Regions from separate parts of the Pseudomonas protegens genome, predicted to be linked through region 1. Evidence: riboswitches for the same ligand, from Rfam matches in the RefSeq annotation. Region 1 holds a riboswitch; each other region holds the start of a gene.

Region 1 (3,241 bases):
GTCGATGTGTTCCTCGGAACCGGCGCCCAGGCCCAGCAGCACGTCCAGGGGCAGGCGGCCGCTGCTGGCTTCGATGACTTTCACCGCCGGCGGCAGCTCCTCGGCCACTTCCAGGCGCACCTTGGCCAGGTCTTCGGGGTTGATCAGGTCGGTCTTGTTGAGGATCACCAGGTCGGCGCTGGACAGCTGGTCGGCGAACAGCTCGTGCAGCGGCGATTCGTGGTCCAGGTTGGGGTCGAGCTTGCGCTGGGCGTCCACTTGCTCGGGGAACGCGGCGAAGGTGCCGGCGGCCACGGCCGGGCTGTCGACCACGGTGATCACCGCGTCGACGGTGCAGGCGCTGCGGATTTCCGGCCACTGGAAGGCCTGGACCAGGGGCTTGGGCAGGGCCAGGCCGGAAGTTTCGATAAGGATGTGGTCCAGGTCGCCGCGACGCGCCACCAGTTCGCGCATCACCGGGAAGAACTCTTCCTGCACGGTGCAGCACAGGCAACCGTTGGCCAGCTCGTAGACACGACCGCTGGCCTCTTCCTCGGTGCAGCCGATGGCGCATTGCTTGAGGATCTCGCCGTCGATGCCCAGCTCGCCGAACTCGTTGACGATCACCGCGATGCGCCGGCCCTGGGCGTTGTCCAGCATGTGCCGCAGCAAGGTGGTCTTACCCGAGCCAAGGAAGCCGGTGACGATGGTGACGGGAAGTTTGGCCAGTGTTTTCATCGGATGCCCCTTGGCAAAGGTGGCGGGCATACGGGACGAGAGCCGCAGCGCAGAGGCGCGCGGAGATTTCGCCACCGGATCACCCCGCCCGGTTGTAGTGAGAATCTGGGATCGAGGCAGGTCTCCTGGCTGAGGGCTTGCCAGTCATTGGACTGGCGGTTTCTGCGCCTTCCCGCAGGCGTTGTGGACGCCAATGCAGTGGCCTTGCAGAAATGAAACCCTTCACAGTTGCGGGGGCAGCCGCGGCATCGACCGCGTTCCCTTCTTAGCTTCGACCGCTGGCCGAAGAACCTCGAACGCGCAAGGCTACGCAGAGCGCGGGGGACGGTCAATCGGCAATGCGTCGGCGTCCGCAATTGACGGCCTCGCCCCGCCCGTGATTTGCTACGCGCCTTGTTACGGGTGCCCTTCACAGGGTGAAACGGGAAACCGGTGAATCACGTGCTTAACTAAAAAGCCGTGGCCAGTCCGGTGCTGCCCCCGCAACGGTAAGCGAGCGAAGTGTCAGATCCACTGTGCCACGGCATGGGAAGGTGACACTTTTCGGCACGGTACGACATGAGTCGGCCCCTGCCCCTCGCGAGCCCGGAGACCGGCCCGCAACACTTACATAACAAACCCGCGGTGGGCGGGCGCTGTTGCAAACCCTGCGTGCTCCTCACGCGGGGTTTTCCTGCGCTGCTCCCTGCCGATACTCCAAAAGGGAAGCGCCATGTCGATCATCAGCAGCACCAGCCATTCCGCCAGCAGCACCTCCACCCTGAGCCAACGCCTGGTGGCCGCCATCGGCGCTTCGATCCTCGGCGCCTGCCTGGTGTACTTCGCCGGTTTTTCCCATATCGAAGCGGTGCACAACGCGGCCCACGATACCCGCCACAGCGCTGCCTTCCCTTGCCACTGAGAACCGCCGACATGATCAAGCGTATCGCGCAAACCGCGGGGTTCACCGGGTTGCTGGCCGCCCTGTTGCTGACCCTGCTGCAAAGCTTCTGGGTCGCCCCGCTGATTCTGCAGGCGGAAACCTATGAAAAGGCCCCGGCGGCCGAAGTCCACGAACACGCCGAAGGCGCCATGGCCGGTCACAGCCATGATGCCGAGGCCTGGGAGCCGGAAGACGGCTGGCAGCGCACCCTGTCCACCACCGGCGGCAATCTGGTGGTGGCGGTCGGCTTCGCCCTGATGCTGGCCGGGCTCTATACCCTGCGCGCGCCCAATCGCGTCTCTCAGGGCCTGCTCTGGGGACTGGCCGGTTATGCGACCTTCTGCCTGGCGCCAACCCTGGGCCTGCCACCGGAGTTGCCGGGCACCGCTGCCGCCGACCTGGCGCAACGGCAGATCTGGTGGGTCGGCACCGCCGCTTCCACTGCGGTGGGTATTGCCCTGATCGTGTTCGCCCAGAACTGGCTGCTGAAGATCCTCGGCGCAGCCATCATCGCCGTGCCCCATGTGATCGGCGCGCCACAGCCGCTAGTGCATTCGATGCTGGCCCCGGAAGAGCTGGAAGCGCAGTTCAAGATCGCCTCGCAGTTGACCAATGCGGCGTTCTGGCTGGCCCTCGGGCTGATCAGCGCCTGGCTGTTCCGACGCAAGAACACGGACCTGTACCCGGCATGATCGAAAGGCGCGCAGCGCCGACCCTGGTGGTCGGCCTGGGCTGCCAGAAAGGCTGCTCGGTGACCACGCTGCGCGCCCTGCTTGAGCAGGTGCTGCAAGCCCACGGCCTGGAGAGCGGGCAATTGCTGGCCCTGGCCAGTATCGACCTCAAGCGCAACGAACCCGGACTGCTACAACTGGCAGAACAGCTGGCCCTGCCGCTGACGTGCTTCAGCAGCAGTCAACTGGCGCCTTATGCCCCGCGCCTGAGCCATCGTTCGCCCATCGCCTTCGAGCACAGTGGCTGCTATGGCGTCGCTGAAAGCGCCGCCCTGGCACTGGCTGAACTGCTGTCCGCTGGCCCGGCCGAACTGCTGGTTCCCAGGCAAAAATGCGCCCAGGCCACCCTGGCATTGGCCACTGCCCGGTAGAATCGCCGACAATTCCCTTCTTCGAACATGAGCGTTGTTCATCTGCCGCTCTGCTCCCGCCTTTTTTTTGCACAGGACACAGCCATGACTGTCTATTTCATCGGTGCCGGCCCCGGCGACCCGGAGCTGATCACCGTCAAGGGCCAGCGCCTGATCCATCGCTGCCCGGTGATCATCTATGCCGGCTCGCTGGTGCCCGAGGCCGTCCTCGAAGGTCACAGCGCGATACGAGTGATCAACAGCGCCGAGCTGCACCTGGAACAGATCATCGAGGCGATCAGGCACGCCCACGACCAGGGCCAGGATGTGGCCCGGGTGCATTCCGGCGACCCGAGCCTGTACGGCGCCATTGGCGAACAGATTCGCTGCCTGCGGGAGCTGGGCATTCCCTTCGAGATCATCCCTGGCGTCACCGCCACCGCCGCCTGCGCCGCATTGCTGGGGGCCGAACTGACCCTGCCGGATGTGTCCCAGAGCGTGATCCTGACCCGCTATGCGGA
Region 2 (3,241 bases), 1.7 Mb from region 1:
GCCCAGGGCGCCGCTGTTCAGGCCGGGGCCGACGAACAGCACCCGTTGATAATCCTTGTGCATGGCAGTCGTCCTCAGAAGCGGTAGGTGTAGCGCACCTCGGTGGTGAAGGGGCGCCCCAGGTTGTCCACCCGCGGGTTGTTGCTGGCGATGCTGGTGCTGTAGTCGCGGTCGAAGAGGTTTTCCACCAGCAGGCTCAGGCGATGCTGCTGGGCCGTGTCGAGGTAGCGATAGGCATCGGCGTCGACCACCGAATAGTGGCCGTAGTCGATCTTCTTCGGGCTGTCGATCTGGCCGATGTAGCGGATTGCCCCGCCCACGCCCCACTGGCGGTCCACGGACTCGTAGCCCAGCCGCGTGCGGGCGAGGAAGCCGGGGATGTTGCTCAGGGTCACGCCGTTGCGCGACTCCACCAGGTTGCGGGTCATGTCCGCCTGCAGGGTCCATTGCGGGCTGAACTGCCAGCGCCCGTCGATCTCCAGGCCACGTACCTTGATCCGTCCTTGGCCATTGACCCAGTCGATGCCGTCGAGGGCGATCAGGTCGTCGATCTTGCGCTGGAACAGCGTGCCGCTGGCGTTGAAGTCGCCGGCCAGCAGGTGGCCCTGGTAGTCCAGGCCCAGCTCGGCATTCACGCTCTTTTCCGGCTTGAGGTGGCGGTTGCCTCGTTCATCCTCCTCGTTGGCGAACAGTTGCTCGGCGTTGGGCAGCTTGAAGGCGCTGCCGAACTGGCCGCGCAGTTGCCAGTGGGGCGAGAGGTCATACAGCGAGGTGAGCATGCCCACCGTGGCGCTTTCGCCGCCGCTGATCTTCTCGTGACGCACGCCGATGCTCGGGTGCCAGTCGGGCAGGGCTGCCAATACCGGGCGCAGTTGAGCGTAGAGGGCGTTGGCCTGGGCGCTGTTGTCCTCGATCTTGAGCACATCGTCCTGGCCCTTGAACCACTGGTTGTCGCTGCCGAACACCAGCACATGGCCGCCGTCCAGCTCGGCCTTGCCCTCGGCCTGCAGGCCCCAGTCGGTGAAGCCCCAGTAGTCGTTGTGGTTGATCACCTTGAGGCCCCCGCCCTCGGTGGTGTTGATGCGGGTGTAGCGGGTGTCCCAGTCGTTGACATGGCCTTTGACGAAGTAGCTGAAGCGCTCGCCCAGGCGCTGCTCGAAGGTCGCGGTGGCGATCTGCTGGATGCGGTCGTTGGTGGTTTTATGGTTGTTCACCGGGCGGGCGAAATCCAGGTTGGCGTCGCTGTACTGGTAGAACAGTTCCAGCCGCGAATCGTCGGCAAAGCCCTGGATCGCCTTGGCGCCGAAGGTGGTCACGGCATAGCCGCGTTTCTTGTCCCGGGTGTTGGGGCTGTAGGCGCTGTTGCGATAGGGCTGGTAACCGTCGGAGACGTTATGGCTGACATAGGCCAGCAGGCCCAGGTCGCCCAGGCCGTTGCTGAGGATCTGCTCGGCGCGGGCATCGCCGCTCTGGCCCCGGAAGCTGTCCAGGCCCAGGTTGACCTCGCCGGAGACGTCGCGGGTCTGCGGGCTGCGGGTGACGATGTTGATCACCCCGGACACCGCCTGGGTGCCGAACAGCAGGCTCTGGCCGCCCTTGAGCACCTCGATGCGCTCGATGGCGTTGGCCGGCAGGGTGTCCAGGTACAGGCCGCCGTACAGGCGGTTGTTCAGGCGCACGCCGTCCAGCAGGATCAGGGTGTCGTCGTTGCGCCCGCCCAGCAGGGAATAGGTGCCGTAGTCGAAGGGGCCGTTTTTCGGTGCGACGTAGAGGCCCGGCACGTACATCTGCAGGACCCGGGTGATGTCGCTGCTGGGGCCGGCACGCTCGATCTGCTGGCGATCGATGATCTCCACCTTGCTGCCGTACCTGGCCATTTCGGCCACCGTGGTGGACTCCACCGAAGGGGCGGAAACCCATTGCTGCTCCAGTTTCAGCGGCGCGTCGTCCGCCAGCAGCAGGGGGCTGAACAGGCAGCCGAACAGGGCGCCGCTCATGCTGCGGCGCGGTGCACGCCAGTCGCGTGCAAGGAAAGTCTCAGGTGTTGTCATTCTTGGTCTTCTCGAAAGTGTCTTCGGGAAGCACGCAGGAGAAGGTATCGGCCACAGGCACGCGACCATACCGGCCCATGCCCGCCCACCGCAGGATTGCCAAACACAGGTTCCAGGCCGGTCTCCGGGCTGACGAGTGTGGCGGCATTCGCCTTCCCATACCTTGGGTACAGTGGCGTGTTGAATGCAGCACTCGCTTACCGTTGCGGGGGCAGCACCGGACTAGCCCTGAAGGGGCGCACCGGTTTCCCGTTTCACCTCATGCACGGCGGCATGAGGCACCTGAAACTGGGCGGCATCTGAACACTCGCACCGACGTTCGTCAACGTCGGGCCTGGCGCCGGGTGCTTGCGGTTCAAGGGCGATGGCGGATCTGCAGCGAGTCGTGCCTGATAACGGGCAAGGCGGTGGCTACGGCAGCGCGGCGGTTTCCGGGGTCAGGTGCCGCTGTGAGCGCCGTGTCGGCGGGGACTCGCAGGCCAGCAGCGGCACGGCGCGCACCGAGTCGCCGGGCTGCAGTTGCAGGCGTTTGGCGGTCAGGCGGTCCACCAGCAGGCAGCCGGACACCAGGCGCCCGGGCGCGGCGGTGATGCGGCAGTTCTCCAGGCGCCGGTTGTGAATCAGCCACACCGGCGCCTGCGCGTCCGGAGTGCCCACCAGCAGGGGCAGGGTCTGGCTTTCACGCACGCTGCGGATCTTCGTCACCTCGGCCTCGATCAGCGGCCCGCCGTCGAAGATGTCGATGCAGCCCTGATGGTTGAAGCCTTCGTCCCGCAGGATGTGCACCGCCTGCTCGGTGCTGTGGTGGGCCTGGCCGATGGCGGCCTGGGCGGCGGGGCTGAGCAGGCAGGTGTACAGCGGCTGGCGTGGCATGAGTTCGGCGATGAACGGCTTGCTGCCCTGGCTGGACAGGCGATTGGCCTGCTGGAAGTCCATCTTGAAGAAGTGGCGCCCCAGGCTGTCCCAGAACGGCGAACGGCCCTGGCCGTCGAGCTGGCCCCGCAGCTCGGCCACCAGCTTGTCGCCGAACAGCTTCGGGTATTCGGCGACGAACAGCAGGCGCGCGGTGGACAGCAGGCGCCCGGCGTAGCCCTGGCGCTGGTCGTGGCGCAGGTACAGCGAGCAGAGCAGGGATTGCCCGGTCATCTCGTTGCACAGGAACAGGGTCGGGATCTGTTTTTCGATCCCCA
Region 3 (3,241 bases), 790 kb from region 1:
CGCCCATGGCCCGCAACAGATCGAGGCTGGCGCCGTAGGTAAAGGCAAACGCCTCGTCCCGCGCCACAGCAATGCGCACGCCCTCCAGCAAGGGCTCGCAAACCACTGGCGTTGGCGCGGCAAAACTCACGGCGGGCGGCAACTCCACCTGACAGCTGCTGGCCAGCGCCTCGGCGGCGGCATCCAGGCGCAAGTCGAGATCATTCAGTTCACGGGCCTGCACCAGCCCCAGGTGCCGGCTGGGCAGTTCGATATCGGTTTCCCGGGACAGGGCGCCGTACCAGCGCAAACCCTCGGTAAGGCTGCCTTCGAGCAACTGCGCGTGACGCAAGGTGCCGACCCGGTTGGCCAGCACCCCGGCGAACGGCAGGTCCGGCTGATAGCGGGCCAAGCCCAGGGCCAGCGCGCCGAAGGTCTGGGCCATGGCGGTGCCATCGATCACCCCCAGCACCGGCACCCCGAAATGCCGCGCCAGATCGGCACTGGAGGGGGTGCCGTCGAACAGCCCCATGACCCCTTCGATCAGGATCAGGTCGGCGTCAGCCGCCGCTTCCCAGAGCAGGCGCCGGCTTTCCTGTTCGCCCACCATCCACATGTCCAGCTGATACACCGGAGCGCCGCTGGCACGTTCGAGAATCATCGGGTCGAGAAAGTCCGGGCCGCATTTGAACACCCGTACCTTGCGCCCCTGGTTGCGGTGCAGACGAGCCAGGGCAGCGGTCACGGTGGTCTTGCCCTGGCCGGAAGCCGGCGCGGCGATCAATACCGCCGGGCAATGACGAACATCGGTCATGAAATCACGCTCACAGCTCAACACCTTTCTGCGCCTTGATGCCGGCCTGGAAGGCATGCTTGACCATGCCCATTTCGGTGACGGTATCGGCCAGTTCGATCAGTTCCGGCTTGGCCCCACGGCCGGTCACCACCACATGCTGCATGGGCGGCCGGGCTTGCAGGTCGCTGAGCACCTGGTCCAGATCCAGGTAGCCGTGCTTGAGGGCGATGTTCAGTTCGTCGAGCACCACCAGACCGATGCCCGGGTCGCTCAGCAACGCCCTGGACACTGCCCAGGCGGCTTCGGCCGCGGCGATATCGCGCTGGCGATCCTGGGTTTCCCAGGTAAAGCCCTCGCCCATCACATGAAAGCGCACCTGCTCCGGAAAACGCCGGAAGAACAGTTCTTCGCCGGTGCTGTTACGGCCCTTGATGAACTGCACCACGCCGCACTGCATGCCGTGGCCCATGGACCGCGCCAACATGCCGAAAGCCGAACTGCTCTTGCCCTTGCCATTGCCGGTCAGCACCAGCAACAGGCCACATTCGTTGGGCGAGTTGGCGATGCGCTCATCGATCACGGCTTTCTTGCGCAACATGCGCGCCACGTGGCGCTCGTCACGATCGGGGGATTCACTCATGGGGCAGCTCTCCGTTGGGGCTGGGGAACGGCGGGCAGGAAAAGGAATAGACGGCGCAAGCCTGGCATCGCCCACCGTGATGCCGTTGGATGGATCAGGCCGGTCTCCGGGCTCATGAGGGGCATTGCTGCCGGACTGCGCGCCTTCCCATGTCGTGGACACAGTGGCATCTGGCGCAGCCTTGACTCATCTACCGTTGCGGGGGCAGCGCCGGAATCGTAGCCATGTCCATTGCTGGCACAGGCCCTGACCGGCTTCCCTGTTTCACTCTGTCGACCCGCGGCCACAGAGCACCTGAAACAAGTCGCGAAGGTTAGAGGGTTGGGGGTGGAGCGTCAATTAAAGCCAGCCGGCGCGCGACACACAAAACTGCACCGCATCAACAAACTGACGCCAATCTTGTGCCACACTGAGCACATTGATATCAAATAGCCATATTTCAGCCCACCCACCACCAGACAACAACAAGGACGGATCCCGATGCAAGGCATGATCATCAGCAATCCCAAGCTGGAATTCCTGCGCCCGATGCTGGAACGCTGGTTTGATTGCATTGACCGCTACAACGCTGTTCGTGGCGATGGCGAAACCCCTTACTGGTTCGACGAACAAGCCAACCTGGGTTTGCTTTCCGCCGCCGCCTGGATGGCGGAAATGGTCAGCCTCGAACACAGCCCCAGCAAAAAACAGCAGGAGGCAGGCGCCCGCAACGCGCGCACCGATCTGTACCTGGCCACCCGGGAAGAGCGCGCCTACATTCAGGCCACCCAGCGCTGGCCCCAGGTCAACGGCCTGCGCCTGACCCAGGCCCTGCTCGACATTGCCAGTGACGCGAGAACAATCAGCTACCCCAGCGACCTGCGGCTCGGCTGCCTGTTCGTCAGCCCGCAAAAGGCCCAGCACAGCGCCACCCCGGAAGAACTCCAGGACATGCTCGACGAGCTGCAAAAGGAACACTGCTGCGCGGTGGCCTGGTACTTTCCCTACGCCTATCGCAAGTTGCACAACGAAGCCGGCCACTACCATCCCGGGGTCGCGGTACTGTTCAAGGAAGCCCGCTGATCAGGCGGAACCATACGCCGGCTATGCTCCTCTATGACTAGGACGTCCGTGCACTCATAGGGAAATCAGCATGCTCAAGTCTCGACTCGCTTTGCTTATCGCCATCGCCGCCGGCCTTACGGCCTGCGGCGAAACCTCCAGCCTGCAAGTTTCCGACGGCACCGGCCCCAGCCCCAAGCTGCCGGAGCCCAATCCGACGCTGATCCCCACGGTGAACATCGCCCCAGCGATTGGCTGGCCCAAGGGCACCCAGCCATTGGCGGCAGCCGGCACCCAGGTCAATGCCTTCGCCGAAGACCTCGATCATCCACGCTGGCTCTATGTCCTGCCCAACGGCGACGTACTGGTGGCGGAAACCAACGCACCGCCCAAACCCGACGACAATCAGGGCATTCGCGGCTGGATCGCCGGAAAGATCATGGGCCGCGCCGGCGCTGCCGTGCCCAGCGCCAACCGCATTACCCTGCTAAGGGATCAGGATCACGATGGCGTGGCCGAAACCCGCAGCGTGTTTCTGGACAACCTGAACTCGCCGTTCGGCATGACCCTGGTCGGCAATGACCTGTATGTGGCGGACACCGACAAGCTGCTGCGCTTTCCTTACCAGAACGGCGACACGCGGATCAGCGCGACCGGCACCAAGGTCGTCGATCTGCCCGGCGGCACGCTCAATCATCACTGGACCAAGAACGTCATCGCCAGCCCGGACGGGAGCAAGCTCTACGTCACCGTCGGCTCCAACAGCAACGTCGGGGAAAATGGCC

What was found. Region 1 has a riboswitch for cobalamin ahead of GGI48_RS27265 (CbtB-domain containing protein). Riboswitches for the same ligand answer to the same signal wherever they lie in the genome.
Region 2: it holds a riboswitch for cobalamin, as region 1 does, so the genes downstream of both, GGI48_RS03725 (TonB-dependent receptor plug domain-containing protein) here and GGI48_RS27265 (CbtB-domain containing protein) in region 1, are expected to answer to the same signal.
Region 3: it holds a riboswitch for cobalamin, as region 1 does, so the genes downstream of both, cobO (cob(I)yrinic acid a,c-diamide adenosyltransferase) here and GGI48_RS27265 (CbtB-domain containing protein) in region 1, are expected to answer to the same signal.

The regions. Positions count from the first base shown of each region.
Region 1 covers NZ_CP060201.1:5,886,716-5,889,956, reverse strand. Annotated here, with positions in the region: gene cobW (cobalamin biosynthesis protein CobW) at 1-717, opposite strand, end outside; cobalamin riboswitch at 815-1,027, opposite strand; cobalamin riboswitch at 1,101-1,333, shown strand; gene GGI48_RS27265 (CbtB-domain containing protein) at 1,430-1,618, shown strand; gene GGI48_RS27260 (CbtA family protein) at 1,630-2,331, shown strand; gene GGI48_RS27255 (cobalamin biosynthesis protein) at 2,328-2,741, shown strand; gene cobM (precorrin-4 C(11)-methyltransferase) at 2,826-3,241, shown strand, end outside.
Region 2 covers NZ_CP060201.1:809,319-812,559, reverse strand. Annotated here, with positions in the region: gene GGI48_RS03730 ((2Fe-2S) ferredoxin domain-containing protein) at 1-63, opposite strand, end outside; gene GGI48_RS03725 (TonB-dependent receptor plug domain-containing protein) at 75-1,997, opposite strand; cobalamin riboswitch at 2,149-2,352, opposite strand; gene GGI48_RS03720 (arginine N-succinyltransferase) at 2,463-3,241, opposite strand, start outside.
Region 3 covers NZ_CP060201.1:5,099,279-5,102,519, reverse strand. Annotated here, with positions in the region: gene GGI48_RS23795 (cobyrinate a,c-diamide synthase) at 1-793, opposite strand, end outside; gene cobO (cob(I)yrinic acid a,c-diamide adenosyltransferase) at 804-1,415, opposite strand; cobalamin riboswitch at 1,495-1,728, opposite strand; gene GGI48_RS23785 (hypothetical protein) at 1,896-2,477, shown strand; gene GGI48_RS23780 (PQQ-dependent sugar dehydrogenase) at 2,548-3,241, shown strand, end outside.